Regions from separate parts of the Rhodococcus sp. GB-02 genome, predicted to be linked through region 3. Evidence: riboswitches for the same ligand, from Rfam matches in the RefSeq annotation. Region 3 holds a riboswitch; each other region holds the start of a gene.
The links. A riboswitch is a leader RNA that binds a small molecule or an ion and turns the genes downstream of it on or off. The one in region 3 is predicted to bind S-adenosylmethionine.
Positions count from the first base shown of each region.

Region 1: linked by a shared signal. The riboswitch ahead of ACSW29_RS16550 (LLM class flavin-dependent oxidoreductase) and the one ahead of ACSW29_RS08585 (putative leader peptide) in region 3 are both predicted to bind S-adenosylmethionine.
Region 2: linked by a shared signal. The riboswitch ahead of ACSW29_RS16285 (FAD/NAD(P)-binding protein) and the one ahead of ACSW29_RS08585 (putative leader peptide) in region 3 are both predicted to bind S-adenosylmethionine.

Region 1 is NZ_JBPUKE010000002.1:731,826-741,956, reverse strand. It holds gene ACSW29_RS16585 (MFS transporter) at 1-328, opposite strand, end outside; gene ACSW29_RS16580 (MarR family winged helix-turn-helix transcriptional regulator) at 325-822, opposite strand; gene ACSW29_RS16575 (TetR family transcriptional regulator) at 1,228-1,881, shown strand; tRNA gene ACSW29_RS16570 (tRNA-Glu) at 1,994-2,066, shown strand; tRNA gene ACSW29_RS16565 (tRNA-Asp) at 2,202-2,275, shown strand; tRNA gene ACSW29_RS16560 (tRNA-Phe) at 2,346-2,422, shown strand; gene ACSW29_RS16555 (ABC transporter substrate-binding protein) at 2,665-4,293, shown strand; SAM riboswitch class I at 4,477-4,572, shown strand; gene ACSW29_RS16550 (LLM class flavin-dependent oxidoreductase) at 4,577-5,656, shown strand; gene ACSW29_RS16545 (NtaA/DmoA family FMN-dependent monooxygenase) at 5,686-7,080, shown strand; partial or broken gene ACSW29_RS16540 (MFS transporter) at 7,198-8,192, shown strand; gene ftsW (putative lipid II flippase FtsW) at 8,417-9,793, shown strand; gene ACSW29_RS16530 (TetR family transcriptional regulator) at 9,908-10,131, shown strand, end outside.
Region 2 is NZ_JBPUKE010000002.1:665,447-675,577, reverse strand. It holds gene ACSW29_RS16290 (ATP-dependent Clp protease ATP-binding subunit) at 1-1,005, shown strand, start outside; gene ACSW29_RS16285 (FAD/NAD(P)-binding protein) at 1,058-2,950, opposite strand; SAM riboswitch class I at 2,955-3,048, opposite strand; gene fahA (fumarylacetoacetase) at 3,152-4,342, opposite strand; gene ACSW29_RS16275 (hypothetical protein) at 4,339-5,208, opposite strand; gene ACSW29_RS16270 (homogentisate 1,2-dioxygenase) at 5,205-6,404, opposite strand; gene ACSW29_RS16265 (MarR family winged helix-turn-helix transcriptional regulator) at 6,514-7,065, opposite strand; gene ACSW29_RS16260 (TetR/AcrR family transcriptional regulator) at 7,170-7,784, shown strand; gene ACSW29_RS16255 (ABC transporter substrate-binding protein) at 7,958-9,556, shown strand; gene metE (5-methyltetrahydropteroyltriglutamate--homocysteine S-methyltransferase) at 9,615-10,131, opposite strand, start outside.
Region 3 is NZ_JBPUKE010000001.1:1,791,319-1,801,449, forward strand. It holds gene ACSW29_RS08550 (signal peptidase I) at 1-858, opposite strand, end outside; gene ACSW29_RS08555 (SipW-dependent-type signal peptide-containing protein) at 900-1,457, opposite strand; gene ACSW29_RS08560 (signal peptidase I) at 1,486-2,130, opposite strand; gene ACSW29_RS08565 (hypothetical protein) at 2,127-2,693, opposite strand; gene ACSW29_RS08570 (alternate-type signal peptide domain-containing protein) at 2,698-3,255, opposite strand; gene ACSW29_RS08575 (HAD-IIA family hydrolase) at 3,544-4,359, opposite strand; gene ACSW29_RS08580 (sulfite exporter TauE/SafE family protein) at 4,397-5,164, opposite strand; SAM riboswitch class I at 5,364-5,458, shown strand; gene ACSW29_RS08585 (putative leader peptide) at 5,466-5,543, shown strand; gene ACSW29_RS08590 (amino acid ABC transporter permease) at 5,653-6,627, shown strand; gene ACSW29_RS08595 (amino acid ABC transporter ATP-binding protein) at 6,624-7,409, shown strand; gene ACSW29_RS08600 (ABC transporter substrate-binding protein) at 7,444-8,415, shown strand; gene ACSW29_RS08605 (FAD-dependent oxidoreductase) at 8,426-9,535, shown strand; gene ACSW29_RS08610 (GNAT family N-acetyltransferase) at 9,544-10,131, shown strand, end outside.

The DNA of each region.
Region 1 (10,131 bases), on a different contig from region 3:
CGGCGATCAGCCAACCCAGCGACGGAGCGAGCGAGCCGAGGATCGATCCGGCAGCGATCAGTCCCAACCCGGCGAGGTAGACGCGTTTGGCGCCGAGGATCGATCCGAGTCGCCCGGCCGCAGGGGCCGTGACCGCGGTCGCGATGTAGAGGGCCGAGATTACCCAGGCCGTACCGGAACTCGAACCGAAGTATGTGGCGATCGGGACGATTGCCACCGCAATCATCGACGAGTTCAGTGCCTGAAGAACGGTCCCCGAACCGAGAGCAAGGCTCAGCTTCAGTGGAACGGAGGTTTGGGGCGTCGGCGTTTCGACGACTGCGGTCACGGGTTCATCAGTGACTCCTCTGAAGTCGGTGTCGATGCTGATACCGGGGAAGCGCCCTGGCCTAGTCTGCGCAGGATGCGGCCGGCGATCAGCAGCAGATCGCGCTCGGCCTCGGTGCACTCGGCGTCGATGACCTCGGCCAGCCACTCTGTGCGTTTCGTTCGGTCTTCGTGAAGGGTCGAGGTGCCGAGTTCGGTCATCGTGACCAAGGCCGCGCGGCCGTCCGATGGATCCGCCCTTCGCGTCACCATGCCCTGTTCTTCGAGCGCGGCCACGGTTTTTGCGATTGATTGCGGCGTGACGCGCTCGAATTTTGCCAACTCTTTGGCGGTCAACGGACCTTGTCGATCGAGGTGGCCGAGGGCCTGGATCTGGCTCGGCGTGAGCTTGTGGTCGTTGCGTTTGGTGCGCAGGCGTCGGACGAAGGCACCCAGATCGTCCCAAAGTACGTCGATCTCGTCTCGAGCCTTGCTGCGACCCCCAACTACGTTCATTTAGACAGTCTAACTGTGTTGTTTCGATGCTGCCAGTACGGTTTCGACGGAAAAGTGGGAATAAACAATTGCACGAGTTGTTCAAAAGCTTGGGGCTGCCGTCCATCGGTCGGCGAAGCAGTTCCGTCTGTGAGGTCGGATTATCGGAATCTCGGGCACGAAAAAGCTCGGATGCGCACCCCCTGCGGCGCACCCGAGCGGCCAAAACCATACCACTTGGTGTCTTTTGGGCATAAAGTCGGTTGTTACCCCCCTTGCAGCCGATTGCGTCTAGTACTTTCGGCGGGTATCGCTCTAGTCCTTACGTAGGGTGTGTTGGAGGGGATATTGTGAAGTTTCGGGGGATGACAGGCGCCGATCACGGCGATTCTGCGTAACAACTCTGCGAGAGGCACAACACCGTAAATGGCACGTCAACAAGAGCGTGCGCGGCGTACCCGCGCCGCCCTGGTCGAAGCGGCTGCAGTCGAATTCGCCAAGCGCGGCTATGCAGCTGCGTCGGTGAACACGATCCTCGAGGGCTCCCGCGCCACCAAAGGCGCCATGTATTTTCATTTCCAGTCCAAGGAAGAGTTGGCACGAGCAGTTCTGACCTCGGCCATCGAAACCTTCACTGAAATCACTGATCGTTGGGCCAAGAGGACAGACCTCGATCCATTCGTTGCACTGCACGGACTCGTGCTCGACATTGCAGAAGTCTTTCGTGCCGAGGTGATCGTGCAGGCGGAATTCCGCCTGATCATCGAGCCCGAGTTCTACAAGGATGTGCAATCGGGTGGCGGGCAGGTCTGGGGTAAGACCGCCTACGAGTTGGCGGTGCGTGCCAAGGACGACGGATTGCTGCGAGAAGATGCCGACCCGGTCAAATTCACACGCGTACTGGCGGCGAGCCTTGCGGGTCAGCGGTACATGGCAGACCTGATTGCCTCCAGCGGGGATCTGGGCGAGTGGTTCGAGGAGTCTCTCGAAGTAGTCCTCGAAGCCATGGCTACGCCGCAGTGGTTGGAGACGTTTCATCGTGACGGGTGGCCCCAAGTGGAGTTCCATGACACTGAATAGTGCACTTTTCTGCCCGTGAACAGGCGATTTGTGATTTCCGAATGCCGTGCCATAAGCTATCCAAGCTCCCAACGGAACGCCGTTGGGGTACTAGTTCGGAGAGATCCGGCGGGCCCCCTTCGTCTAGCGGCCTAGGACGCCGCCCTTTCAAGGCGGTAGCGCGGGTTCGAATCCCGTAGGGGGTACGTTTTGCGAAAGCGAAACGATGCAGTATGGTTTGACCCGCACGACACGCTTTGAGATGCACAAATGCCAGGCCAGGACAGTGGTTTGGGAGCGGCTCGAAGATGTAGTACGGTTTCACAGCAAGGAAAAAGCAAGGCCCTGTGGCGCAGTTGGTTAGCGCGCCGCCCTGTCACGGCGGAGGTCGCGGGTTCGAGTCCCGTCAGGGTCGCAAAGCGTTGTTCTCAGTCACTTGATTGAGAACAACGCAATGCGATAGGCATTCGGTTCGGGTGCCGTCCGGCCAGGTAGCTCAGTTGGTACGAGCGTCCGCCTGAAAAGCGGAAGGTCGCCGGTTCGATCCCGGCCCTGGCCACCATAATTCTTATCGACAAGCTCCAACTTCGATGTTCTTTGAACATGAGGTTGGAGCTTTTTCGTGTTCGGATGTCAGTCGCCGTAAACCGCTCGGCTCGATCATCTGAGTTGTACGCATTCTTTGTCTCCGTGAATGATTCCGGTCACCGGGAACGTGCTGCGTGTCACTCCGTCAAGAACCTCACTATTAGCCGGTTGCGGCCGATCCCTGGCCGCGTCTACTGGAAGTGAGGTGGAATCTCCGTGTCGCACTCGAGATCTTGGCCTATCGGGAACGTCAGCCGTGTCGCAGTGGCGCTGATCGGTGCCGGTGCCCTGTTGGTGGGCTGCTCGAGCAGCAATGACGACAGCGGTACTGACACGACGACCGCGTCGGGACACATCGTGACCGGCATGGTCAACGAGCAGCCCGATCCGGGGAATGCGGTCGCCGGCGGGACCATGACGTACGGCGTGCAGGTGCTCGTTCCCTCTCTCGACCCGACCAAGACTGCCGCGCGCGGCGGTTCCGGCGGAGAAGCATTCGCAGCTGTTTACGACGTTTTGATGAGCTACGACACTGCTGGTGGCGAATTCAAGCCCAAGCTTGCCGAATCGCTCGAAACCTCTGACGACGGAGCCACCTGGACGTTGAAACTTCGCGACGGTGTTAAGTTCAGCGACGGCTCCGCGCTCGACGCCGACGCCGTGATCGCGAGCATCGATCGGTACAACGCGGGCAAGGGCAATGGCGCCGAGTTGTGGCTGGCTTCGGTGGAATCGGCGCAGGCAAGCGGTTCCACGACGGTCGACTTCACGCTGAAGACGCCGTGGATGCGCTTTCCGTCGATGCTCGCTCTCGGGCACGGGATGATCGTCGCCCCGAGTTCGCAGCAAGGCGACAAGTTCACCGCCGTGGGCGCCGGACCCTTCACCGAAGATCTCTTCACGCCGAGCGTCGAGCGAATCTTCAAGGCCAACCAGTCCTACTACGGCGGTGCTCCCAAGCTGGACAAATTGCGGATGGTTGCACTCAACGGTCCACAGGCCAATCTCGAATCATTGAACAGTGGTCAGCTCGATGTCGCCTATATTCGTGGCCTTACTTCGGCGATCAATTCCGCCAAGTCCACTGGTTACCCCGGCTACATCGACGTGCTCAACGCCGGTAGTGCCGAGATTGTCAACAACCGTGAAGGCCGGCCGGGCTCGGATGTTCGTGTCCGCCAAGCTATCGGCTATGCGCTCGACCCAGCGTTGATCGATCAGCGCGTGGAAAACGGTGAGGGACTGCCGGGCTCGGAGTTGTTCGGTCCGACGTCGCAATGGCATGTAGACACGCCGGGTATTGCCTACGACCCCGAAAAGGCCAAGGAGCTTCTGAATCAGGCGAAGGCAGACGGATACGACGGCACTCTCGACTACGTCGTTCTCAGTGAGCCGAAGGACCAAGCGATCGGCCTCGCCGTGCAGTCACTGTTGCAGGCCGTCGGGTTCGAGGTGAACTTGATCTTGGCCAACAACGCCGGCGACATCGTGCAGAACGTCTACGTCAAGCACGATTTCGACCTCGCGCACGCGGGCATCGGAATGTACGAATCGATTCTCGATCTCGGATTGTTCTCCACGACCAACAGCACCTCGATGGCGAATACTGCTGGATACGCGAACCCGGCGATGGATCAGCTGATCGCAGATCTACAACAAGCCAAGGATAATTCGTCGACTCTGGCGATCATCGGCAAGATTCAGACGCTGTGGAACGAGACGGTTCCGTCGGCGCCTATCGGCGGGCTGACGTCGTTCTGGGCTTGGCAGAAGAACGTCCACGGCGTCGTTCCCACAGCCACGGGAATCATGCTGTTCGACCAGGCTTGGCTGGGCGCGAAGTAGATCAACTGCTGCCCTCCAGACGAGCCCCGTCCGACGACAGTCGGGCGGGGTTCTTTGGTTTCGATGTCGGCTAGTGTTTGCGCAACCCTTTCGATCAGGGTGATTGTATTGAAATATGTTGTAGGTCAATGTGATTCGACAAGCATGATTTGACTTGCCCCGCGTGGCCCGCATAGATTGCACCCACCATCCAGAGTGGCTGAGAGACCTGGCTCGATGATGCCGCAGCAACCCGCTACCTAACCGCAGTGTGGGTGCTACCGCCAGGACCGATGGAGGACACATGACTGTATTTGCCGTGGGTATCGAACTGGACGGCGAGGGCACTCACCCCGCTGCCTGGCGCCGAAGCTCACGCCGCCCGGATCAGTTGCTCACGGGTAACGCCGTGCGTGATCGCGTTGCGGCTGCCGAGAATGCTGGCTTCACCTTCGTGACGTTCGACGATTCCATCCTCCCTCCGAGTGGTGACGTTGTCGGCCGCATCGATGCCGTCTCCAGGGCGTCATACGTGGCGGCGACTACCAGCACGATCGGACTGGTCCCCGTCGTCGGGACCACCTACGCCGAACCGTTCCACACCTCTTCGCAATTGGCGACGTTGGACTACTCCTCGCGTGGGCGTGGCGGCTGGCTTGCTGTTCCGGTCGAAGACGATGCCGCGTCGAGGGCGTGGGGGAGGGCTCCGGTGACAACGGAGTCGGCGCGTCAGCAAGAGCAGCGGGATTCGGTCACCGTTGTGACCGATCTCTGGGATTCATGGGAGGACGACGCTGTCGTCCGTGACTATCTCAGTGGGCGTTTCCTCGAGCGTGATCGTCTGCATTACGTCAATTTCGAGGGCGACACGTTCTCGGTGAAGGGGCCCGCAATCGTTCCGCGGCCGCCTCAAGGCCAGTTGGTGGTATTCGGTCGATACGGCGAAATCGATCCACGCCAGTCGGATGTTGTTCTCGTGTCCGGTGATTCGGTGGAAACCATTGCACAGTCGGCCGCCAAGGCGCGCGATGAGGGCGCGTCATTGGTGGTCGCCGAGGTCGATGTGGCTTTCGATACGCTGAATCTGTCTGCGGCGCAGCGGTTGATCGAGCTGAACTCGTACGGGAATGCCGTCGTCACTGGCCGACTGCTCCTGGCTGCAGATCCGGGGGAAGCGGCCGTGGTTCTGAAGGAATTGGCCGGACACCTCGACGGTGTTCATTTCCACCCTCTCGTGATCGACGAGGACCTTCCGGTGCTGGCCAAATTCGTGCTTCCGGCGCTGTCGAAGTCCGGGTTGACGCGACGCCCGGTTCCGGGATCGACTCTGAGGGGCAACCTCGGCCTGCAGCGGCCCGCAAATCGATTCGTCCACTCCTCCTGACTTGACTTCGCGCTAAGGACATTTCGGCTATGACTGCATCACGCTCCGCCGTACCTCGACCCGACGCTCACGTTCACTTCGGCGTCTTCTTCCAAGGGGTCAACCACACCACCATCTGGTCCGATTCCTCGAGCGGATCTCAGATCGACTTCGAGACGTTTCGGCGCTTGGTACTCACCGCCGAGCGAGGTCTGTTCGACGCCTTCTTCCTCGGTGAGGGCCTTCGCCTTCGCGAGCAGAACGGCAAGATTCTCGATCTGGATATCGCCGGCCGCCCCGACGCCATTGCACAGTTGGCCGCCCTCGCCGGTATCACCGACAAGATCGGTTTGGTCGCGACACAGAACACCACGTACAACGAACCGGCCGACCTCGCCCGTCGACTCTCCGGCCTCGATCTACTTTCCGACGGACGGGCCGGCTGGAACGCGGTGACCACCGACAACGCTTGGACGGGAGAGAATTTCCGTCGCGGTGGTTTCCTCGACCACGCCCTGCGTTACGAGCGTGCCGGACAGTTCATCGAAACTACACGGGCACTGTGGGATTCGTGGGCCGACGACGCGATCTCGGACTCTCGCACGTCCGAGAACTGGTCGACTCCGGGAGCCGTGAGCGACGTACGACGTCAGACTTCGCAGTTCGATATCTCCGTGACGCCGACGCTTCCCCGCAGTCGACAGGGACATCCGGTCATCTTTCAAGCCGGCGATTCGCCGTCTGGACGCGATTTCGCGGCGACGCACGCCGACGTCATCTTCTCGCGGCACGGGACGCATTTCGACGGCGCACTCGACTTCGCCGACGACATTCGGGCTCGTTTGCGTAGAGTCGGGCGGCCGGAGGACGACGTCAAGATCTTGCCCAGCACGCAGATCGTGTTGGCGGAGAGCGAGTCCGAAGTCGAGGAGAAGGCACGGTGGGTCCTTGAAGGTCAGTTCACCGGCCAAACTGCACTGTCCCTCGTCGGATTGGTTTGGGGGAAGGATCTTTCCGACCGAGACCCGGACGGTCCACTTCCAGAGGAAGATCCGGTTGCCCGCCCGGTTTCAGAGACGCGCGGTTCCGCGCGAGACGGCAACGACCCCATTGCGATTGCGCGTGAATGGCGGGCTCTGGCCGAGGCAAAGAATCTGTCCCTACGTCAGGTCGCCATCGAGACCTCGCAGCGCTCGGGTTTTGCGGGCACTCCGGGGCAGGTCGCCGATCAGTTGGTCCATTGGGTGCGCAACGGAGCTTCGGACGGCTTCAACATCTCGCCGTACCTGGTGCCGACCGGGCTCGACGAAATCGTCGACTGGTTGATCCCGGAGCTGCAGGAGCGTGGGGCGTACCGCACCGAGTACTCCACATCGACGCTGCGAGAGCACTTGGGGTTGCGACCGCCGCTCACGCGTCGGGCCGCGTCTGAAGCTGCGGGGTAACGGGTCCTGTCCCACACGGTCACAGCGGCGGCCGAATCCACCGAGCTCGAGTCGGCCGTCCGCTGGGAGATCATCGTCTGCGTAGCCGCGGGCTTCACCACTCTTCTCGATTCGGCGGTGCTCGGAATCGGGGTTGCGTCGATCCGCGCGTCGCTGGGCGCGTCGACCTCCGAGGTGCAGTGGATTCTTGCGTGCTATTCGCTGACTTTCGGCTTGGCACTGGTGCCGGCGGGCCGACTCGGTGACGTCGCCGGGCGCGTACAGCACCGCGGGTGGTCTGGCCGGCGTTTCCGGACCGATCCTCGGTGGCGTACTGCTGAAATATGCCGACGCCGACTTCGGATGGCGGTTGCTTCTCGTTCTCAACGTGCCGTTCGCTCTGATCACACTGATTCTGGCGTTTCGCTTTCTGCGCCGTGATCGAACCACCCGATCGGGCGCGTCGATCGATCCGGTGGGATTGTGTCTGCTGGCGGCTACGACCGGGCTCCTGTTGTGGCCCATCGTGACCCGAACCGGTGGTTCCGACTGGGTACAACCGTTGCACTCTTCTGGTTCGGATCCATCCTCGCCGTCAACGCGGTGCTCAGCCTCTATCTGATCGAAGGTTTGGGCTTCGCCCCGCTGAGTGCGGCGTTGATCATGACCGGTAGCTCACTCGCCATGGCAATGACGTCGGCGTTCGGATGGCGGCTGGTTGCCAGGTTCGGCCGAAGTGCGGTCGTTTTCGCGATAGTCGGCGAGATCCTTGTCATCCTCGGCTACATCGTGGCGGTCAATCTGATTCCTCGGGAATATCTGATCCCGGTGCTGGTAGTCCTGGCGGTGTTGTCGGGAGTTGCCAGCGGTTTCGTCGACGCGCCCAATCGGGTGCTGACTCTCGAATATGCCCCGGCGGGTGCGAACGGAGTTGCAGCGGGTTTCCTTCAACTGTCGCAGCGCTTGTCGGCGACCATCTCTCTGGCCGCGGTATCGGGGTTGTATCTCGGTGTGCTCGGGTCGTCGACCGAGGGATACGGACGTGCGTTCGGTTCGCGCTGGCTGTCTGCGTCGTCATGTTGACGCTGTCGTTGGCGGGAGCGGTGGCAGACAGCCGTCGGTGCAGGGCGTGACCTGGTATTTCGTGGGTCAACAGTGCCCCCGGGAGGCCGAGCCCGTGTGACTCGTGGGACTTGTGTTACCCATGGGTTAGGAGTCGTGGGACGATACTTGTGTGGTGACCGGTCGCAGTGAAGACAAGCCCAACGGTCGCGGGAGTGGAGAGCCAGTTAACTCACCCCGTGGATCGTCGGACAAACGTGACCGCACATCGACACCCTTCCGCGCTCGAACGGCGTTGTGGACGAATCGGCCACTGTTCGATTTCCATATGATCGTCGGTCTGGTCGTCCTGATCGTCGCGTTCGGACTGCTGATGGTGCTGTCGTCTTCAGGCGTCGAGTCCTATGTTCTGTCCGGGACGTCCTACGCCCGCTTCTGGCCGCAGTGCATGTTCGCAGCGATCGGTTTGGTCATGTTCGTGGCAGTCGTGCGGTTGCCGACCGAAACGATGCGTAGAGCCTCACCATGGCTGCTGATCCTGTGTCTTGTTCTGCTTGTCCTGGTCCTGATTCCAGGTATCGGCTCGGAACAGATGGGTGCTCGCAGCTGGTTCGTGATCGCGGGCATTTCCTTTCAGCCGTCGGAGCTGGCCAAACTTGCTTTGGCGATCTGGTCCGCGGCGACAGTTGCGTCGTTCATGAACGCGCGGATGGATGTCAACCGTGCGCTGCCGGTGATCGGCGGTACGACGCTGCTCGTTCTGGTCCTGGTGGTGTTGGAGAAGGACCTCGGAACCACCATCACGATCGGCATCATCTTCATGTCGGTGCTGTGGTTCGGACTGTTCCGGATGAAGACGTTCATCAGCCTCACACTCGGTTCTGCCGTCGCGTTTCTCGTGCTCGGGCTTACTGCTGGTTACCGATCGGATCGCATCAAGGCATTCCTGAATCCAGACCTCGACCCGCAGGGGTTGAACTTCCAGAGCACTCAGGCCAAGTACGCATTGGCCAACGGCGGCATTTTCGGTCGCGGTCTTGGTCAGTCCGACGCCAAATGGAGCTACCTCCCGCAGGCACACAACGACTTCATTTTTGCCGTGATCGGTGAAGAACTGGGTCTGGTCGGCGCGCTGATCGTCGTTGCTCTCTTCGCCGCGGTTCTGATCGTCGGGTTGCGGATCGCGAAACGGTCCACTGATCCGTTCCTCAAGGTCATGACGGCGACGGCAACGACGTTGATCGTCGTACAGGCGTTCATCAACATCGCCTACGTGGTCGGCCTGATTCCGGTGACCGGTCTGCAACTACCGCTCATCTCGGCGGGCGGAACGTCGATGATCACCACTTTGCTGATGTTCGGGCTCATCGCGCACGCAGCCTTCCGTGAGCCCGAGGCAGTCGCCTCGGCCGAGAGCAGCGGTCGTGGCTGGATTCCGCTGGTCTTCGGCAAGCCTCGGTTCGGCATTGCCAAGAAACCGCAGACTGATCGACGTAGGCCGCCTGCTCGCCGCGCCCAGACTGCCCCTACTGGTCAACGCCGACCGGAGCGACGGGCACCGCAACCCGACAGGCGCCGGACTCAAGCTCCGGGCCGACGCGCACCCTCTCGCGACTGGTCGGAAGATCCACGTAGACGCGGCCGATCCGATCGGCCGCGGCGCGCGTCCTGATCTCGGTCAGTCCCGCTGCCCGGCAACTTGGAAGTGGGCAGTCATGCACCCGCCAATTGCGGTGGGCGACTACATTGGGGATCGGCAAAAAGACGTCTAATAAGGGTTGTGGACATGGCAGGTGGCGACAAGGCAGACCAGTCGGTGGTCGAACGTAGCTCGGTGACCGGGCGTCGAACGACGCCGTCGCAGCGAGCGCGTTTTCGCCGGATTGTCGACGCCGCAATGGAATCCGCCTCCGAGGGCGGCTACGACGCGGTGCAGATGCGATCGGTGGCCGATCGCGCCGGCGTCGCGATCGGCACTGTTTACCGGTATTTCCCGTCCAAGAACCACAT
Region 2 (10,131 bases), on a different contig from region 3:
ACCGCTGAACAGATCGCCGAAGTTGTCGCCCGTGCCACGGGTATTCCGGCCAGCCAGATGACTCAAGCAGAGAAAGATCGCCTGCGCCGTCTGGAAGAGGAACTGCACGGTCGTGTCATCGGGCAAGATGACGCCGTTCGCGCAATCGCGCGTGCGGTGCGTCGTAGCCGGACCGGTATGAGCGATCCGGATCGTCCCGTCGGTAGCTTCCTGTTCCTCGGACCTACCGGTGTCGGCAAGACGGAGCTCGCAAAAGCTCTGGCTGCCACACTCTTCGGTGACGAGAACAAGATGCTGCGCTTCGACATGAGTGAGTTCGGTGAGAGGCACACGGTAAGCCGATTGGTCGGTGCTCCTCCCGGATATGTCGGCTACGGCGAGGCCGGACAGCTCACGGAACAGGTGCGTCGTAACCCGTACTCGGTGATCCTGCTCGACGAGATCGAGAAGGCACACCCGGACGTGTTCAACACCTTGCTCCAGGTGCTCGACGACGGGCGTCTGACCGACGGCCAGGGTCGAACGGTGGACTTCAAGAACACTGTCGTGATCATGACCAGCAACCTCGGCTCGGACATCATCTCGAGCAAGTCCGGTGGACTCGGCTTCACCACAGGTGATGCAGAGTCGGCGGAGAAGCCACTGCGCGACCGCGTGATGGCCAGGTTGCGCGAATCGATGCGGCCGGAGTTCCTCAACCGCATCGACGAGATCGTGATCTTCCGCAAGCTCGACACCGAGCAACTGCACCGGATCACTGATCTGTTGCTCGACGACAGCCGGAAGCGGTTGCAGTCCAAGGGCATCGACATCGAGTTCACCGCCGACGCAGTGGACTGGATTGCCGAGCACGGGCATCAACCCGAGTTCGGGGCTCGCCCGTTGCGTCGTTCGATTCAGCGTGTGGTCGACGACAAGATCGCCGACATGCTGCTCGACGATCTCCTCGAAGAGGGCGGCAGTATCACCGTCGCGGTTGACGAGGGCGAGTTGGTGTTCAGCTAGGAGGGGCACAGCCCCCGTGAGCGGTTAGGGAGTCTCTGGACTCCCTAACCGCTCACAGGCGCGCAGCGCCCAAAATCTCCGCCGCCAGGGCATCGTTGTGCCGGAAAAACCCCGCATTGGTACGGGGACGAGGGAAAGCCGCCGACCAGTTGTGGCCTGCAACCCACGGCCCGGCCGCGAAGCGGCGAGGATGAGCTGTGTTGTCCTGGTCGAGAATTCGTGAAGTACCGTCGACGGCGAGCTTCGCCGAACTGTCCACGGTCGCAAGAAGTTCGACTGCCTCGCCCCGACCGTGAAGCGTCCGCAGGAGCGAGTCACCGCTCGCGCTGATGGAAGCAACCGGCAAGCGTGCTTCGACGAGGGTGTTCGCGGCCACGATGTCGGTGTGCGACGCACTACGAGCGACAAAGATCCCAGCACCCGTTACCGGGTCGATTTCGGTGGAGAACGCTGAATCCGGCCCGAGGAACTGGACGATGCCGGCCTCGTTGAGCGCGATCAACTGTTCCAGACGCTCGGGTGGCGGACCACTGGCAATGAAGCTGAAGAACGAATGCAGCCAACCCTCGACGTCCTTGGCGACGGATTCGGCCGGGATTCTGCCGCGCCGCAACAATTCTCCGACAGTCATGTACGTCGAGAGCAGCGCTGAGAAGACAGCTGCGTCGGCGCTGAAATACGGGTCCGATCTCCGCACGACGTCTGCCGAGATATATTCGCTGATCCGGGATTGGACCTCGGCGAGTCCGTCGTAGCGCTCACCGTCGAGTGGGCGGTTCAGCCGCTCGAGATCGATGCGGTCTTCCGGCTTCGGGACTGCGTTCTCTACCAGTTCCTGCAATCGAGGTGATCCCCAAGCCAGCGAGGCGAATTTGGCGTCGAACTCCTCCCAGGTGCCCACCGTCCGATCCGGGTGCGACGCGAACAGTTCGTGATAGTGGGCGCCTGCCAGTTCTTTCGACGCCAAGGGCCAGATGTCGTTTCGGAAATCCAACGGTCCGTCGCCGGGCACAAGATCAGCGGTGAAGAACCGAGGTAGCGGTGGCCGCGCGTCGGCGATCGAGTACGAAATCTTGGAGTGATACGGCACGCCGCGACGAGATCCGGTATACAACAGAGGTTCCCGACCCGAGGGAGCGTAAGTGAGGGCACCGTCCTCACCGCGTTCGAAGATGCCGCCGCGGCTCTCGGCGAGGAGAACCATCCAGTCGATGAAAGCCAGCCCGAGCCCGGCGATCAGAACCGGTTCGCGTTCGGGGATGACATCGGCATCGAGGTCGGCGGTGTATCCCGGCCCTACATAGGTCAATCCGTGATCGGACGCGAAGCTGGTCAGTGCGATTTCACGTGGGGCAGGCAACGCATCGGGGTGCCCTTGTGCGAGAAGGACGGCCGTCGCGTCGATGACAGCTCCGTCATCCAGATGAACCGTCTGTGTCTTGCCGACGTTCACGATGTCGACCACGGATCGTCGATGAACTCGGACGTCGACGTGCGCTGGTGCGGAGTCGACCGCGGTCTGGAACACCCAGTTCAGGTATCGGCTCTGCAGTGACCTCGATGCAAACGACGACGGGGTGATCATCGGAACTTCTGCCGCGATTTCGGGGAATTCGGCAAGTTCAGCCGAGTGCTCGGCGACCCATTCCGCGAGTGTCGGTCCCGGCAGCACCGGGCCGGTTACGGCGGTGGTCGCGTCGGTGAACATCGTGACGTCCGCGGTTGTCGAATTCATCCACAGAAGCGGCGCCTGGCTGCCTCGCCAAATGCGGCCGGCGCCTGCCGGATACGGGTCGACAACGTGAATGTCGATCGGTGTGGGATCGGCGTTCACCGATTCGTGAGCGAGGATCCGCTCGAGTACGCCGGTCCCGCGTGGTCCACCGCCCACGATCACGATGACAGTTGCTGCCCTCACTGAGGTAAGGGGTCGATCGCCGGGCACGAGTCCTCCATCGGACCTGGCAGAAAGCACCCGCACCTCAGCTGAGGGGGTTGCTGCGACGTCACGGAGCCAGGACTCTCGATCGCTCTGGATGGTTAGTCCAGCTTATCTTCGGAGAATCGTGAGGCAAGGAATTCCGGACATCAGATCAGCGTGAATCAAACAGTTGTCAATCGGTCTCCCGAGTCGACAGATCGACGGTTACCTTTCGGTCTGCGTCGCCGGCAGAATACGGGCGTGAACATCCCCGAAGCCGATTCGTGAACCGCCGATGCCGGGAGCGGTGGCCGAGATGGCGATGGTGTCGCCGTCTTCGAGAAAAGCGCGAGTCTCGGAACCCACAGTTACGGGTTCCTCGCCGCCCCAGGTCAGTTCGATGAAGGCGCCGCGCTGATCCTTGTCCGGTCCGGAAATGGTTCCGGACGCAAAGAGATCGCCGGTGCTCGCTGCTGCACCGTTGATGGTGGTGTGCGCGAGCATCTGCGCAGGTGACCAGTACATCTGCGCGTAGGGCGGTCGCGAGACGACGTGACCGTTCCATTCGACGGCCAAATCGATGTCCAGTCCCCACTTCTCCTCACCTCGCAGGTATGAGAGCGGTTCGGGGTCCTGCACCGGAGTGTCGATTCGGGCTGCTTCGAGGGCGAGCAACGGCACGATCCACGGCGAGATGGAGGTCGCGAAGCTCTTCCCCAGGTTCGGACCGAGGGGCACGTACTCCCACGCCTGGATGTCTCGGGCTGTCCAGTCGTTCACGACGACCGCGCCGAAGACGTGCTCGGCAAATTCGTCCGGGGTAATGGAATCGCCCATCTTCGAGGGAGTTCCGACGATGAACCCCATCTCGGCTTCGATGTCGAGGCGACGAGACGGTCCGAAGTCAGGGTTCTCCTGATCGGGTGCTTTCCGCTGTCCGCAAGGGCGAACGATATCGGTGCCGGAGACGACGATGGTGCTCGAGCGTCCGTGGTATCCGACGGGAAGGTGCTTCCAGTTCGGCATCAAGGGGGCGGAGTCCGGACGGAACAACTTTCCGAGGTTCGTTGCGTGATTCTCCGAGGCGTAGAAGTCGACGTAGTCGGCTACGGCGATCGGCAAGTGCAGTGTCACCGATTCGATGGAAAACACGGCATCCGAAACTATTTCGCCGGTTACCAGGTCCGTGATTCGATTTCGCACCGAGACCCACTGAGCTCGGCCCTGAGCCATGAATGCGTTCAGGGTCGGTTCGGCAAACACGGAATCACCCAGTGTCGCTGCGAGATCGACTACCGAGTCGGCCACTCGTACACCAACACGCGGTGAACCTCCTGCAGGAGAGAAGATGCCGTAGGGCAGATTGTCGATCCCGAACAACGAGTCGGCGGGAATGTCGATGGTCGTGACGGTCATACGAGTGTTCCTTCGGTTTTGTTGGAGCGGACGATCAACCCGAGGCCTTCCAGCTCGGTAAGCGGGTCCGAGATGCTGCAGGTCCCGAACGAGAGGAATCGGCGACGCACCTCGCCGGCCTCGTCTTCGGTCAGGTCGGCGAGGGCTCGCGCGATCGATTTGCTGTCGCGCTGCGCCAGAGCAGCAACAATTTCAGAACGATCGGCGCCCCGCCTCGCAGCGTCGACGGCCACCATGATGTTGAGGAAGCCATGCTGCTCGAAGCCTGTTTCCGGATCGGTGTTGCGCACGCCGTGGTGCAGTCCCGCAGTCGCCTTGAACGGGATATTCGCTCGGACGACGGAAATCAGCGCATCGGCGAGCTCGTCCTCGTTCGGGTATGCCTCGGCGACAATCCCTCCGGTGCGAAACTTCGCGGAATACCCAGCGGTTTCGAGAGCCGTGAGATAGTCGACGCGCCGGCCGCCTCGGGGTACTTCGACAAAAATGTCGATGTCGGGATGAGCGGCATGGACACGGGCGAGCTCCGCGAACGCGGCATCGGCGTCCAGGCCGTCAGGAATTCCCACTTCGACGGCGGCGACGCTGACACCGGGGATAGCGAGCGCGTTCGACACCGCGGCCGCGGTATCGGCTGGACCGGCCGGCACGGTCAGGCTCAGCGTCACCGGGCTGTCCGCTGAAACGTACGCGGCCAGTTCGCTCAATCGCGGTGCGGGAAAGACGAAGGGCCCGACCAGTGCGTCGTAGTCCGCCTGCAGGTAGGCCGCATGGGCCGTAACTGCCTCGGCGAGAGGAGCATTGCCGGGTGGGAAGAGTGCTGCATCGTCGCACAGGCCGCGCAGGAGTGGGGAGATGATCGTCATTGCTGAGGCCCCCGCCCTGCCCAACTCCAGGCGTACGCTTCGTCTTCGCAGGCCAAGGCTCCTTCACCCAATTCCAGGGGCCGGAACGTATCGACCATCACGGCCAGCTCGTCGAAGAACTCGGCGCCGATGCTTCGCTCGTACGCGCCGGGTTGCGGGCCGTGGGCGTGACCGCCGGGATGAATCGATATCGAACCTTGCCCGATGCCGGAACCCTTGCGCGCCTCGTAGTCGCCGCCGCAGTAGAACATGATCTCGTCCGAGTCGACGTTCGAGTGGTAGTACGGCACGGGGATCGACAGGGGGTGGTAGTCGACCTTGCGGGGCACGAAGTTGCAGATCACGAAGTTGTTCCCCTCGAATGCCTGGTGCGCGGGCGGCGGCTGGTGAACACGGCCCGTGATCGGCTCGTAGTCGGAGATGTTGAAGGTGTACGGGTACAGGCATCCGTCCCAACCGACGACATCGAAAGGGTGCGTGGGATAAACCATTCGGGTACCGACGATGCCTGCCGACGTACGGTGCTTGACCAGTACCTCGATGTCGGTTCCTTCGGCGATCATGGGCGCGGTCGGTCCGTGCAGGTCTCGTTCACAGAACGGTGCGTTCTCGAGCAGCTGGCCGAAGCGGGAAAGATAGCGCTTGGGCGGGACGATGTGACTGTTCGCCTCGATGGCGTAGGAACGAAGTGGCTTGTCACCCTTAGGGATCCATCGATGCGTTGTGGACATCGGGATCAGGACGTAGTCACCTTCACGGGCCTCGAGTGTGCCGAAGACAGTCTCGACGGTCGCCTCGCCAGATTCGATGTAGACCATCTCGTCGCCGATTGCGTTGCGGTACAGGGGAGATGGCGCGGCCGCAACGACGTAGGACAGCCGCACGTCGGCATTCCCGAGGATGAGACGACGGCCGGTTACCACGTCGGTCTCGTTCCAGGTGCTTTCGGGAAACAGTGTGTGGAGTTTCAAGTGACGCGGTTTGAGGGGATGGTTGGGGGTTGTGCTCTGATCGCGCAGTTCCCAGACCGTTGCGTCGACGATGGCCGACGGGATCTGGCGGTGGTAAAGCAACGAAGAATCGGAGGAGAATCCTTCCTCACCCATCAGCTCCTCGTAGTAGAGGTTGCCGGACTCGTCACGGTGTTGGGTGTGACGCTTCGGTGGGATGTTGCCGAGTTGTCGATAGAACGCCATGACGGGGCTCCTTCTGTGCTGTTCTGCCTGGATCACCTTCACCAGATAGTAAACACATTAACTAAAATGATGTGATCGGCGCAACCCTTTGAGGGTGCACGGGTCTATGTCAGTTACGTCCGCGTACGTCGAACTGGCTGCGGTTGGTGATCAGTTTGTCCAGGAGCATGACAAGAATTCGCTGTTCGGCCTCGCTCAGGACGCTGACCCAGGCGTGCTCGCGTTCGTTCTGCTCGCGAAACGCTTCGACCATGGCTTCTCGGCCCTTGTCGGTCAGGTACAGCTGGACCGAACGTCCGTCGTTCTCGGTGGGGCGGCGATCGATTAGGCCTTCCGCCAGTAGCGACTTGGACAGATTGGAGACAGCGGCCCGGCTCATCCCGGTGAGCTCGGCGGCAGCCTTCGGCTCGATCGGACCGGCCAGCCAGGTGACGAACAACAGTCGGAAGGAGGACCATGACCAGCCTCGAGGGCGGTGGATCGACGACTCGAGATCGTAGGTGACCACGTTCGAGGCCCGATTGAGTGTCAGCAGTACCTCGGTGGCCAGCTGGTCGCGAAAGCCGTGTTCAGTGGCCAGTCGCTTGTTGGCCAGTTCGATGAACGACCAGAAATTGAGCTCGCCGACGGCTGGCTGGTCATCGGTTGTCCGGTCAGTCATGGACTAACCCTAGCGCGATCTGGAGTTGATTAATGTATGTATTAGATTTCGGGGTTCTGATGAAACTGCGCAACCCGGCACTGTGGCCAAGATTCTGAACTATCGTGACGCGCGTGACTGTGCGCAGCGACGAGTTTCCCTTGGACGTCGACCTCATGTCGGTGGGACAACTCGAGCGGAGAGGACGACTGACCACGGCGGTGGTCGAGATGCTGGCCGAGGTGCCGTCGGATCGAATCCAGATGAAAGACGTCTCGGAGCGTTCGGGTGTCGCGCTCGGAACGCTGTATCGCTACTTTCCGACCAAACAGCAACTTCTTGCTGCGGCGATGACGGCGTGGAGCGGTCTCGAATCCGCTCGTCGTCCTGAGGAGCCGCGAACAGGCGGCGAAGAGAGCAATGCGTACGAGCGGGTTCTGGCACTTCATCGCCGCGAGATGAAGGCATTCGAGCGTAGGCCTCACTTCGCTCGGCTGGAGATCGAACTCCATTCGTCCTCGGATCAGTTCGTGATCGAGTCGTTGGATCTGCGCGCGGCTGCACATCGGAGAATGCTGTTCGAATTGATGGACGGTGTTCCGGCCGAGACGGCGCGGGTTGCGGCCGTGGCAATAGGCGGCACGATGTTGACGGCCCTTGCGCTGTGGACCAGTGGCCGGATCGGATTCGCAGAAGCCCAGCGGAACGTCGAAGACGTCATCGGACTGGTACTTCGCTGAACGGCGTCACTCTAGAAATCAATTCTTGTTTCTTCCGCGGTGAATGCGAATTATCGCTTCTGCTTTGTGAAAACGAAGACGCAGGATGGGTCCTTATCTAGAATTCACTTACAAATCTATCGGGTGTCCGATCCAGGGATCGACGTATCCGTGAACTGTGAAAGTGAGTCGCAATGAAGCGCTCGTACCGAGCTAGCGCTCGAATCTGGATGGTTGTCCTGGCGTCGGCGACACTGGTGGTGACAGGATGCGCGGGTAGCAGCCAAGGTACGACCACGGATGCATCGGACGTGACGGTCGGAGTTGTCGGTGACCAGAACAACGGGGGAGAGCCGCGCTCGGGCGGCACCGTGTCGTTTGCCACGTACAACGGGATCAGCAGTCTCGACCCGGCGAACCGTCAGGACGGCGGAGCTACCGGTGGTAGCGAAATGGCAGCCATCTACGACCTTCTGATGCGCTTCGATACGGCGGCGGGCGAATATGTTCCCCACTTGGCGCAATCCTTGTCGGCTAACGGCGACAACACGGTGTGGACACTGAAACTGCGCGACGGCGTCACCTTCAGCGATGGCACTCCGGTGGACAGTGCGGCAGTCCTGTGGAGCATCGATCACTATTTGCAGAAGAAGGGAACTCACGCCCTGGTATGGAAGACCGCTGTGCGCGAGGCGAATTCACCGGACCTGAGTACAGTCGTGTTCACATTGGCGCAGCCGTGGGACGAGTTCCCGATCATGTTCACCACCGGTCCCGGCATGATCGTGGCACCCTCGTCGATGGCTACCGGCACGTTCACCCCGATCGGGGCAGGTCCGTTCACCGTCGAGAAGTTCGCCTCCCAGGACGAATTGGTGCTCGCTGCCCGTCCGACGTACTGGGACGGGGCGCCGTACCTCGAGAAGTTGCGCTTTCCCGCAATCGTCAATGAGAAGAGCAAACTCGATGGATTACACACCGACGGAATTCAGGTTGCCTATCTGAAGTCTCCCGATTTCATTCACGAGGCTTTCGAAGCCGGCGATCCCGGATTTGTGTACTCGGCCAGCATGGCCGGAGTTCTGGCAATCAATCAGCGCGACGATCGGGCAGCGAAGGACGAGCGCGTACGTAAGGCGATTGTCGCTGCGGTGGACCCGACTACGTTCAACGAGCGAGTTCAGGGCGGCTTCGGCGAACCCGGCACCGACATGTTTGCGTCGTGGTCGCGGTGGCACGGTTCGGTGGCCGGAAACGGTTTCGATCCCGAGGCCGCGAAGAAGTATCTGGACGAGGCGAAGGCCGACGGGTACGACGGAAAACTGACATACGTCGGAATGAACGATCCGGCGACGCAGCGCAGCGCGCTGACGTTTCAGTCCCTCTTGCAGGCAGTGGGTTTCACCGTCGACATCACCTACGCAACCAGCATCAACGATCTGATCTCCATGCTATACGCAAAGCATGACTACGACGTGTCCTACTTCGCGTTCAACGTGTTGGAAGAGTCGCCGTTCGTGCGCATGTACGGCAACCTCTTCAGCGAATCGCCGTCGAACATCCTCGGCTACAAGAACGCTCGGATGGACGAGCTGCTCGGCAAGCTGCAAACAGCGTCGGGCGAGGATGAGCGGCGAGTCGTCATCGACGATATTCAGACAGTGGTCAACGCGACGGCGCCGATGGCCGTGGTCAACTCCGGAAAGGTCTTCATCCCGTGGCGCGAGAACGTCCACGGAGTGACCCCGAGTGCGGACGGGATTCTGCTCTTCGGCAATACGTGGTTGAGCTGACCCCCGTGCGCCTTTTTGGTAGTGCCCACTACCAAAAAGGCGCACAGGGGCTTCGCCCCTAAAGCTCCGCTCGTACCAACTTCGCGGCTTCGACGAGGTTGCGCAGCGATGCCTCGACCTCGATCGGGCCGCGGGTCTTCAAACCGCAGTCCGGGTTGACCCACAACCGCTCGACCGGAACAGCTTTGAGTGCCTCTCGCAGTGATTCGGCAATCTCGTCGACGCTCGGCACACGCGGCGAGTGGATATCGTAGACACCCGGGCCGACGCCGAGGTCGAACCCGACTGAACTGAGATCGTCGAGGACCTCCATGTGTGAGCGGGCAGCCTCGATGGACGTGACGTCCGCGTCGAGGCCGGCGATGGCGCCGATCACCGCTCCGAACTCGGAGTAGCACAGGTGCGTGTGGATCGCGGTGGAATCCGCGACGCCCGAGGTGGCCAATCGGAAGGCGCCGACCGACCAGTCCAGGTAGGCGCGCTGTTCCTCGGCACGCAGCGGGAGTAGTTCTCGCAGAGCCGGTTCGTCGACCTGGATGATTCCGATTCCGGCGGCCTGCAGGTCGACGGTCTCG
Region 3 (10,131 bases):
GAGAATCCCGCCGCTGGGCAGATCGGACAACGTCAGGGTCGTCGAGAGGCCGGTCACGTCTCTGATCAGCGGAGGTTGGGTGGTGTTGGTTGCATTTCGGACGATGATTCGAAATGTATCCGTGGCAACGCCAGGCCAAGCGAGCAGGACGGAAGTTCCCTTGTCCGAGCAGGTCATTGATGCGGGAGGTTTCGGAAAGCTTGCTGAAGTGCTGAACGAAATGCTGCCCGCTGTCGCCGTGCCCGTGAAGGCGGCCTGTGTTCCACCTATGTTCGTAATGCCCGTCACGCTGAGACCGACCGTTGCCAATGCGACGATTGCCTTGAAGGCGTGGGAATCGCCGCGCGAATCCTGACGATCCAGCCCGGGTTCCCCTTCATCCGCTCTCTTTCGGGGGCGAAATGCGATGTACAGCAGTCCCCCGACGGCAATCGCACCGAGGACAATGCCACTCGGCCCTGACAACCAGACTGCGGCATAGCCGAGTCGGCCGACGCTGAAGAAGACTCGATCCGCTTCGGTGATGACGTAAGGATCTGGGTCTGCGACGGGATTTGCGTCGCCGCGCAGTTGTGCGACGGCAAGATTGTTGCCTTGCTGCTCGATCGTGTCGACACGATGGGTGATTCGAACGCCTTGGTTGTCGTAGACACTGACGATGTCACCGACTTGAACTTCCGAAGCAGGCACTGTGCGCGCAAATGCCAGCGCGCCGGTATCGATCGTGGGAGACATCGATCCGCTCTTGAAGATCAGCGGCGTGATACCGAAAGCGAAGCCGGCAACGAACAAGGCGATGGATGCCAGACCGGCGAGGGCTCCGACCGTGAGCAGGATTTCCTGAATCCGCCTCGGCATAGAGGCTTTCGGTCGAATATTGGTATGTCGTGACACGGCGCTCACACCTTTGCCGAGAAGTTCAGGACGACGCTCGACGAGCTGCTCGTCGGTGGGGTCGGACTTGTCGGAAGCGTCACCGAGACACAGAGATTATCGGTTGCCCCGACAGCCAGAGAACGGTCGGGCGCACCGACCGCCTGATTTGCGGTGAGGGTCAGGGGTAAAGACGACACCACATTGCTGCCATCTGTGCATTTGTTGGCCACAGTTCCGTTCGACGACACAGTCATCCGCAAGTAGGTCGTCAGTGCGCCGGCGCTGGTGGAAGTAATCGTGTATTTCAGAGGAAGATTCACGCCTGCCCCCACGTTGTTGACTTTGACGATGGCGGAGTTCGAGTCGCCGGGGAGCATCCCGGTTTTGCCGAGTTGGCTGAAGCTCAGTGTTGTGGTCAGCATGGGTTGGGTTGTGGTGTTCAACTGTAGATTGATCGACCCGGTCGTGATGTTTCCCGAAATCGCAGTGGCGGAGGACGTCCAGGCCGCGAGTGTGGTCACACCGCCGACGCCTAGCACCATCCCCAGTGCGAGCAGCGCGCGAAAACGCGTGCTGGTCAACAGGTGACGAATCCGGTGGGCCGGACGGTCAGGGTGCGAGGGCATCGTGTTGGCCTCTCTCGATCTGGACGGAGTCGGTGACGTTGGAAGCTGCAGGGTCAGGAGCCAATCGGGCTCGAGCTCGCTCCTTCCGGCCGTCGCGGATGCCGCTGATCATCATGTAGGCCGCGTACAGCAGTAGTGCCGTCACGACTATCACCACGATCACGATCCGCTGCTCTCCTGTGAGCCAAGTGTTGACGTAGCCGAGATACGGAAGGCTGTACCAAACCTTTCCCCGGATCTGTACTGGCCGTACTTCTTTCTCGTCGCGTTCACCGTTCGCGTCGCCTTGGGTGATGAAAGTTCTTTCACCCTTCTGGTTTTCACTTGTGGCGATGATCCGGTGCGTGACGACGGTTGGCTGCCCGGATTCGAGCTGGTAGGTGATGGGTGTACCGATCCCAAGTTCGGATGGATCGACAGGTTTGACTACCACCAGTGATCCAGGGTTGTACGTCGGGCGCATCGAACCGGTCAGAATCGTGAAGCGTTGTGCGCCGGCAAAGAAGGGGACGACGATGGTCGCGACGATGACAGCCGAAATCGCCAACAGCAGTGTCCAGCTGACAATCGAGGTGACCCACCACAGAGGGCCGGTACGTTCACCGCGTTTGGTCGAGTGTTTCGTCATGCCGCCCCTGCCTGGAACGTGAAGGTGGCGTTGTTCGTCTGACCGGAAACCGCACCAGCCTCCACCGTGAGCCGCAGACACAGGACGTATGTGCCACCAGATGCGAGCGGAGTCGGCATGTACGCGGGAGAAACCGGGTATTGCAGCGATGCATTCATCGATCCGGACGTCAATGGGGTCACTGCCGGGGCCGTGGTGTTGACGCCGGCAGGGCAGGCACCTTCGTTGGCAACTCCGTACGTGGTCAACGTGAATCCCGGAAGTGTGGTCGTCGACTGCATTCGCCACTGCAGAGGATCAGACCCCGAATTCTTGACGGTGAGCGGAGCTTGCACCGTGTTCCCCGGGACGATAGGCGTCGCGGCCGTCGTCAAGTTCGCCAGGGAGTAGGCCGCACTGGTTCCGGCCGATGTGCCAACGGTGAGGTTGACGCTGGCGGCAGTTGCGGTCCCACCACTCGCGCTCGCCGAATCGGACCACAGTGCGAGCGACTGCTGTGACGATGCGAACACCGCTACAGCAGCCACCGCGACTGCGATAGCTCCCCAGACCCTTTTCCTCATGAAATTACGGAGCCGGAGTCAGCGCTGGCTGAGTGACGACCAACTTCATCGCCGCCAAGTTCAGCGACTGATTCTGTGCGACCTGATTGGCCACCTCGGTGAAGTTCAGACGGACTCCGACGTGCACGATCGTGCCGTTCTGTACCTTGGTGATCTGTGAAATCGGGTTGCCACCAGCATCCTTGATGGTCGTAACCGGCTGTACAGCGGCGGCAAGTTCGGCGCTGTTGGCACCCGGAACGATGCCGGCCGTATCCGCGGTCAGAACAGCCGCGAGACGATCGCCCACTGCGGTCACGGTGACGTCGCAGGTGTATTCGATGCTCTCGGTAGTGACGATGCGGTAAGCCGAGATGTTGGTGATTGCGGTCTTCGTTGGGTTGAGGGAGTTCCAACCGCCGCCGACCGGTGCGCAGGCGCTCAGGTCGAGTGCACCGGAAGTGACGGGTCCGCCGCCTCCGACGTCGGCTGAGTCGCTCCACACTGCGAGCGAGCCCGCACCGCCGAGGAGGAGGGCACCGGCCGCCGCAGCAGCGATCGCGCCCTTGGTCTGCTTCTTCATGAAAATCTCATTTCATGTCTGGGACCCGAAATGGGTCGTTCAGAAATGAGTATCATCCACGGCAAACGATTCGTTACTGCTTTGTCGCAAATTCTTTTTCGACTGCGATCCACCTTTTCTGGTCCAGAAAACCGCTTCTGAACTGTGTATAACTACCATTATGTAATTCTGGTCTGAAGAAAACCGATTGTTTGTCTAGTTGGAAAAAGCGGACTAGTCGGATTCTGGCAAATTCACCGTTCTTTCGCCGGCTAATTACCGACTCGCGGTTTTGTTTTGCAATTTGAATCAATTGTTTGTGTTGCTACGGAATGGATCGGTTGTCGTTCCCACAAGATCGGCGACTGACTCGAGGACGATGGTCGGGCGGTAGGGGTAGAGCTCGACCGACGCGCGGGTCGAGATCCCGGTCATCACCAGAATCGTCTGCAGTCCGGCTTCGAGGCCACAGACGATGTCGGTGTCCATGCGGTCGCCGATCATCAATGTGTTGGCCGAATGAGCGCCGATGGACCGCAGGGCTGAGCGCATCATCAAAGCGTTGGGCTTGCCGACGTAGTAGGGATCGCGTCCGGTTGCCTTGGTGATGAGAGCGGCGACCGAGCCGGTTGCCGGTAGAGAGCCGTCGCGCGACGGCCCGGTGGCGTCGGGGTTGGTGGCGATGAACCGCGATCCGCGCTCGACCAGGCGAATGGCGGTGGTGATTGCCTCGAAGGAGTACGTGCGCGTCTCGCCGAGGACGACGTAGTCGGGGTCACTATCCGTCAGGACGTAGCCGATGTCGTGCAGTGCAGTGGTCAGCCCCGATTCGCCGACCACGTAGGCGCTGCCGCCCGGACGCTGGTTGGCCAGGAAGGTCGCGGTAGCGAGCGCTGACGTCCAGATCGACTTCTCCGGGATGTCGAGTCCCGAGTTGAGGAGGCGTGCTCGCAGGTCACGCGGGGTGCGGATGGAGTTGTTGGTGAGCACCATATACGGAATGTCGTTCGACGCCAGTTCTGCCAGGAACGTGTCTGCTCCGGGTATCAAGTGCTCCTCGTGGACGAGAACCCCGTCCATGTCCATGAGGTAGGTCCAACCGGTCTGATCGTCTGTTCTGGTCATATCTCCAGTATGTGCGGGGGCCGCCCGATGTGGGCGGTCAAGCGAGAAGACGCCACAAGCCGACCAGGCCGACGACGACAATCGTGTAGCGCAGTGCAGTGGGGGACAGGCGTCGTCCGTAGCGGGCGCCCAGAACGCCACCACCGAGTGAGCCGACAGCGATCAATCCGGCTGCTGCCCAATTGATCTGGTCGAAGGCAAGAGTGATGTACATCCCGGCTGCGACGATGTTGACGAGCAGTGAGAGCAGGTTCTTCGCGCCGTTCATGCGCTGGAGGGTTTCCGGGAGGATGGCACCCATCACACCGATGAGGAGGATGCCCTGCGCGGCGGTGAAGTAACCGCCGTAGATGCCGACTGCAAAGGTGCCGGCGGTCAGGAGCATCAGCCTCTTGGTGGACAGCGCCGTTTCTTCGGTGGAGCGCTTCTTCGCCCACGCCTGGATACGTGGTTGGAGGAGCACAAGTGCGAGAGCCAGGATCAACAGCACCGGAACGATGGTCTCGAACAGTTTCTCGGGTAGGTGCATGAGCAACCACGAACCGAGGAGCGCGCCGGCGAGCGACGCCGGAATCTGCCATTTCAGACGATCCCCCTGTCCCGACAACTCACGCCGGTATCCCCACGTCCCTGAAACCCCGCCGGCGACGAGCCCGACTGCGTTGGACATCGTCGCGGTCACCGGCGGCATGCCGAAGGCGACCAGGGTGGGAAACGTGATCAGCGTTCCGCTGCCGACCACGGCATTGATCGCGCCCGCACCGATACCGGCCAACAAGATGAAGAAAGCGTCGATTCCACTCACTCCGCAGACGGTACGGCAGAGGAAAAGTCAGTCCGGACGGCGGTCCCGGTCTTGATTCGAACACTCCATTGAACACGGCGGCCAAGGCTTCGGGCACCGTTGGAATCAGTGCGATTTCAACGTGGAGAGACCTTCATTTCCCTTGCAGTGCAGGGAAATACAATATTTGACGACTCGGCATTTCGCGTCTAGTCTTTGCTCACCATCCAGAGCGACCGAGAGACCTGGCTCGTCGACGTCGCAGCAACCCCCCGAGTGATCGGGAGCGGGTGCTACCGCCAGGACCGATGGAAGGCATCACATGGGTTCCACTTCGCACGCTGCGCACAGGCGTCGTCACATCGATCTGTGCCGCACCGCTTCGTGTCACTGTCACTGACCGAACTGCCGTCGTCTTCGCAACTCGAGCACACCACCTCGAGAACACAGCTGCGTCCCCATTCCCTGAAAGGTCTATTCGTGATGTCCATTCCGTCAGGTAGTGCGCCGTGAGCGCGCCCACCGATGTCCGCCCCGACAAGTCGGTGGCCGAGCCGCAACTTCCCGACTCGGAACTTGTCGTTGCTCGTACCTGGCACCCGCTGCGCTGGTTGATCAGCGCAGTTGTGCTGGCATTGCTTGCTCAGTTCATTCACGGACTCGTCGTCAACCCGGGCTGGGACTGGCCTACGTTCGCGCAGTACTTCACTGCGAAATCAGTGCTTGCCGCGTTGTGGATGACGATCAAACTGACCCTGTGGGGGACGATCCTCGGATTCGGTCTCGGAGTGTTCCTGGCACTCGGCCGGTTGTCGAAGAACCCGGTCCTGCAGGTGATCGCCTGGACCTACATTTGGGCTTTCCGCTCGATTCCGCTCATCGTGCAGCTGCTCTTCTGGTTCAACATCACGTACCTGTACCAGACGCTTTCTCTCGGAATACCTTTCGGGCCGGAGTTCTTCACCTTCCAGGTCAGTGGTGTGATCGGCGGATTCACCGCAGCAGTTATCGGTTTGGCGCTACACCAGGCCGCGTACTCGGCCGAGATCATCCGCTCCGGAATCATCTCGGTCGATCACGGTCAGATCGAAGCTGCTCACTCGCTCGGTATTCCGCGCAGTCGACAGTTCTTCAAGATCGTTCTCCCGCAGGCGATGCGGGCGATCCTCCCCAATGCCGCCAACGAGGTCATCGGACTCTTCAAGGGAACGTCCATCGTCTCCACCATGGCGATCGCCGAACTGTTCTACCAGGTGCAGGTCATCTTCGGCCGCAACGGACGAGTTGTGCCCCTGCTGATGGTCGCCACGATCTGGTACATCATCCTCACGACGTTGCTCTCGATCGGTCAGTACTACGTTGAGCGCCACTACGCCCGTGGATCCGCCCGCGCTCTTCCTTTGACTCCGATACAGAAGGCTCGCAAGAAGTTCGACGAGATTCGTGATGCGCGTCTCGATTTTCCGAGAGGTGCGACCCGATGACCGCAGAGCTGGCCGAAGAGACGGTGTACGCCGTCGAAGCGCGCGGAATCCACAAGTCGTTCGGCGCGCTGGAAGTACTTGCCGGCGTAGATCTCCTGGTCCGCAAGGGTGAAGTGACCGTCATTCTCGGCCCGTCCGGTTCCGGTAAGTCCACCTTGTTGCGCACCCTCAATCACCTCGAGAAGGTCGACCGAGGGACCGTGCGGATCGACGGAGAACTGATCGGATACCGGCGCAAGGGAAATCGACTTCACGAACTGCGTGACCGAGAGATCCTGAAACAGCGTTCACACATCGGATTCGTGTTCCAGAACTTCAACCTGTTTCCGCACCTGACTGCGCTGGAAAACGTGGTGGAAGCTCCGCTCTCGGCCCAGAAACGAGACCGTGACGAGGTGTACCGCGAAGCTCGCGCACTGCTCGAGCGAGTGGGAGTGGGGGACAAGGCCGACGAGTATCCCCGCCAACTCTCCGGTGGCCAGCAACAGCGCGTCGCCATAGCGCGAGCGCTGGCACTGCGGCCGGCGGTCATTCTCTTCGACGAGCCGACCTCGGCGCTCGACCCGGAACTGGTCGGCGAGGTTCTCGAAGTCCTGGCTCAGCTGGCCCGTGACGGCGCCACTTTGGTGATCGTCACGCACGAGGTCGGTTTTGCTCGGGAAGTGGCGGACACCGCGGTCTTCATGGATGGCGGCGTCATCGTCGAACAGGGCCCACCTTCGCAGGTGATCGACAATCCGATTCACGAACGAACCAAGGCTTTTCTCTCCCGCGTTCTCTGACGCGACCAAGACACATTCCCGAAAGGAAAAATTGATGTTCTCCCCATCCCGTCGCGCCACTTTCCTGATCTCGGCTGTCGCCACCGTCGGACTGCTCAGCGCAGCGTGCAGCAGTGCGGACGCCGAGTCCGACGGAGCCCAGGTCACCGCTGCCGCGGGTTACAACCTCACCGCCGACCAGAATCGCATCACCACCGACAAGGTGGATTCCATCGCCGCCGAGCTGCCTCAGGACATCCGCGACCGCGGCACGCTGCGCGTCACCGGTAGTGCCGGTTCCGCTCCGCCGCTCCGCTTCTACGCCGACGACGACACCACCCTCATCGGCTCCGAGACCGACTTCGCCTACCTGATCGGCGACGTTCTCGGCTTGAAGGTCGACCTGCAGACAGCTGACTGGGCACAGAACTTCGTCCGCGTCGACTCCGGCGAGGCTGACGCCTTCCTCTCCAATGTGACTGTCACAGAGGAGCGTAAGGAGAAGTACGACTTCGCGACCTACCGCCTCGACACCCTGGCCTTCGAAGCCAAGAAGGGCGCCGGAATTTCCATCAAGGAACCCAAGGACGTCGCGGGCAAGAAGATCGCCGTCTCCTCGGGCACCAATCAGGAAGCGCTGCTGGTCAAGTGGAGTGAGCAGAACGTCGCGGCCGGCCTGGCGCCCACCGACATCTCCTACTACCAGAACACCACCGACTACTACCTCCCGCTGCAGTCCGGCCGGATCGACGCCTACTTCGGGCCGAACCCGTCATCACAGTTCCACGCCAAGCAGTCGGGGGAGACCGAGGTTGTCGGTGAGTTCTCCGGGGCCGGCGACACTCTGCAGGGGCAGATCGCGGTGCTGGTGAAGAAGGACAACGGTCTGATCAAGGCAATCAATGACGCGATCAACCACACGATCGAGAACGGCACGTACCAGCGGATCCTCGAGCGCTGGAACATCACCAGTGAAGCCGTCGACACGTCTTTGATCAACCCGCCCGGCCTTCCGAAGACCAAGTGAGCTCTCGTCCATGAGTGAGATTCCCGATGTGATCGTCATCGGCGGAGGGCTCGTCGGGTCCTCCGCCGCATGGCGGCTCGCGGCGCGCGGACGTAGCGTCGTACAGCTGGAACAGTTCGGGCCGGGGCACAAGCACGGTGCGTCGCACGGTACTTCGCGCATCTACCGTCAGGCCTACGACAATCACCTGTACACAGGGTTGGCGGCCGACGCGCTGCCGCTGTGGCGGGAGTTGGAGACCACGACGGACATCGGGTTCCTGGAACTCACAGGCGCGGTCGATCACGGTCTGCCGCAGGCGGTGCAGTCCAAGGCGCAGATATTGGTCGAGGCGGGCATCAAGGGTGAGATCCTCACTCCTGCCGAGGCGTCCGCGCGCTGGCCGGGGCTGCGATTCGACACCACCGTGCTCCATCACCCCGATGCAGGCCGGTTGCATGCGGATCGCGCCGTGACCGCTTTGAAGGCGGGAGCGGTGTTCGCCGGTGCCGAGGTCCGTCACGACGTTCGGGTACTGGCACTCGCGCGAGCGTCGTACGGCGTGGACGTGGTGACGGAGAGTGGAACGCTCGCGGCTCGTCAGGTCGTGATCGCGGCCGGTGCGTGGACTGCGGACCTGATCGCAGACAGCGGCCTCGGCTCCGAAATCGCATTGCCGACGCTGCGCACGACGCAGGAACAACCGGCGCACTTCGCACCGCTCGATCCGGGAGTCGAGTGGCCGAGTTTCGTTCACCACCCGGGTGCACAGTTGGAGACTGCGGGAATCTACGGACTCGGTTCCGAGGACGGCATCAAGATCGGTGAACACGCGACCGGGCCGGTGGTGACTCCGCAGACCCGCGACTACACCCCTGATGTCGACGGTGAGCAACGATTGGTCGAGTACGCCGAGTCGTGGTTACCCGGCGTCGATTCCGCCCAGGTCGAGTCGATCACGTGCCTGTACACGAGCACGCCGGACAGTCACTTCGTCATCGACCGAGTCGGCGATGTCACGGTTGCGGCGGGATTCTCGGGTCATGGATTCAAATTCGGTCCAGCCCTGGGTGAACTTGTATCGGACCTCGTCGACGGAACCACTCTCGCTTCGGAAGCTTTTCGGCTGGGGGAGCGTTGACCAGATTCATGGAGGAAAGTGTTGTGGCACTGGAGCTCGGGACTCGGCAGCTCGACGGTATCGGCGCGGTAGAGGTCTACTCGGTATCGCAGGACGATCCCTTGGCAGCTCCACTGATTGCGGAGTTGGCGCTCGAATACAGCTCGCGTTACGGCGGAACTCGCGAAGCGATGCTCGAGGATCTCACCACGTACCCGGCAGAAGAATTTGCGTACCCGCAGGGGGCGCTACTGGTGCTCACCCACGCGGATGTACCGATTGCGGGCGGTGCATTTCGCCAATTCGATTCCACCACCGCCGAACTGAAAAGAATCTGGACATCGGCCGACTATCGGAAGCGCGGCCTCGGCAAGGTCGTCGTTCGTGAGTTGGAACGAGAGATCGAACTTCGCGGATACAACCGGGTGTTCCTCACGACGGGCCCTCGGCAACCCGAGGCGCTCGCGCTGTATCTGTCCAGTGGATACACACCGCTTTACGACGCTTCACTCTCGCCCGAAGAGGTGGGAGTCCACCCGTTCGAGAAACAACTTCGAGTGCTCGAAAATGTGACCCGAGCAGCAATTCCTACCGACCGGGTTGACAACACCCGGGTT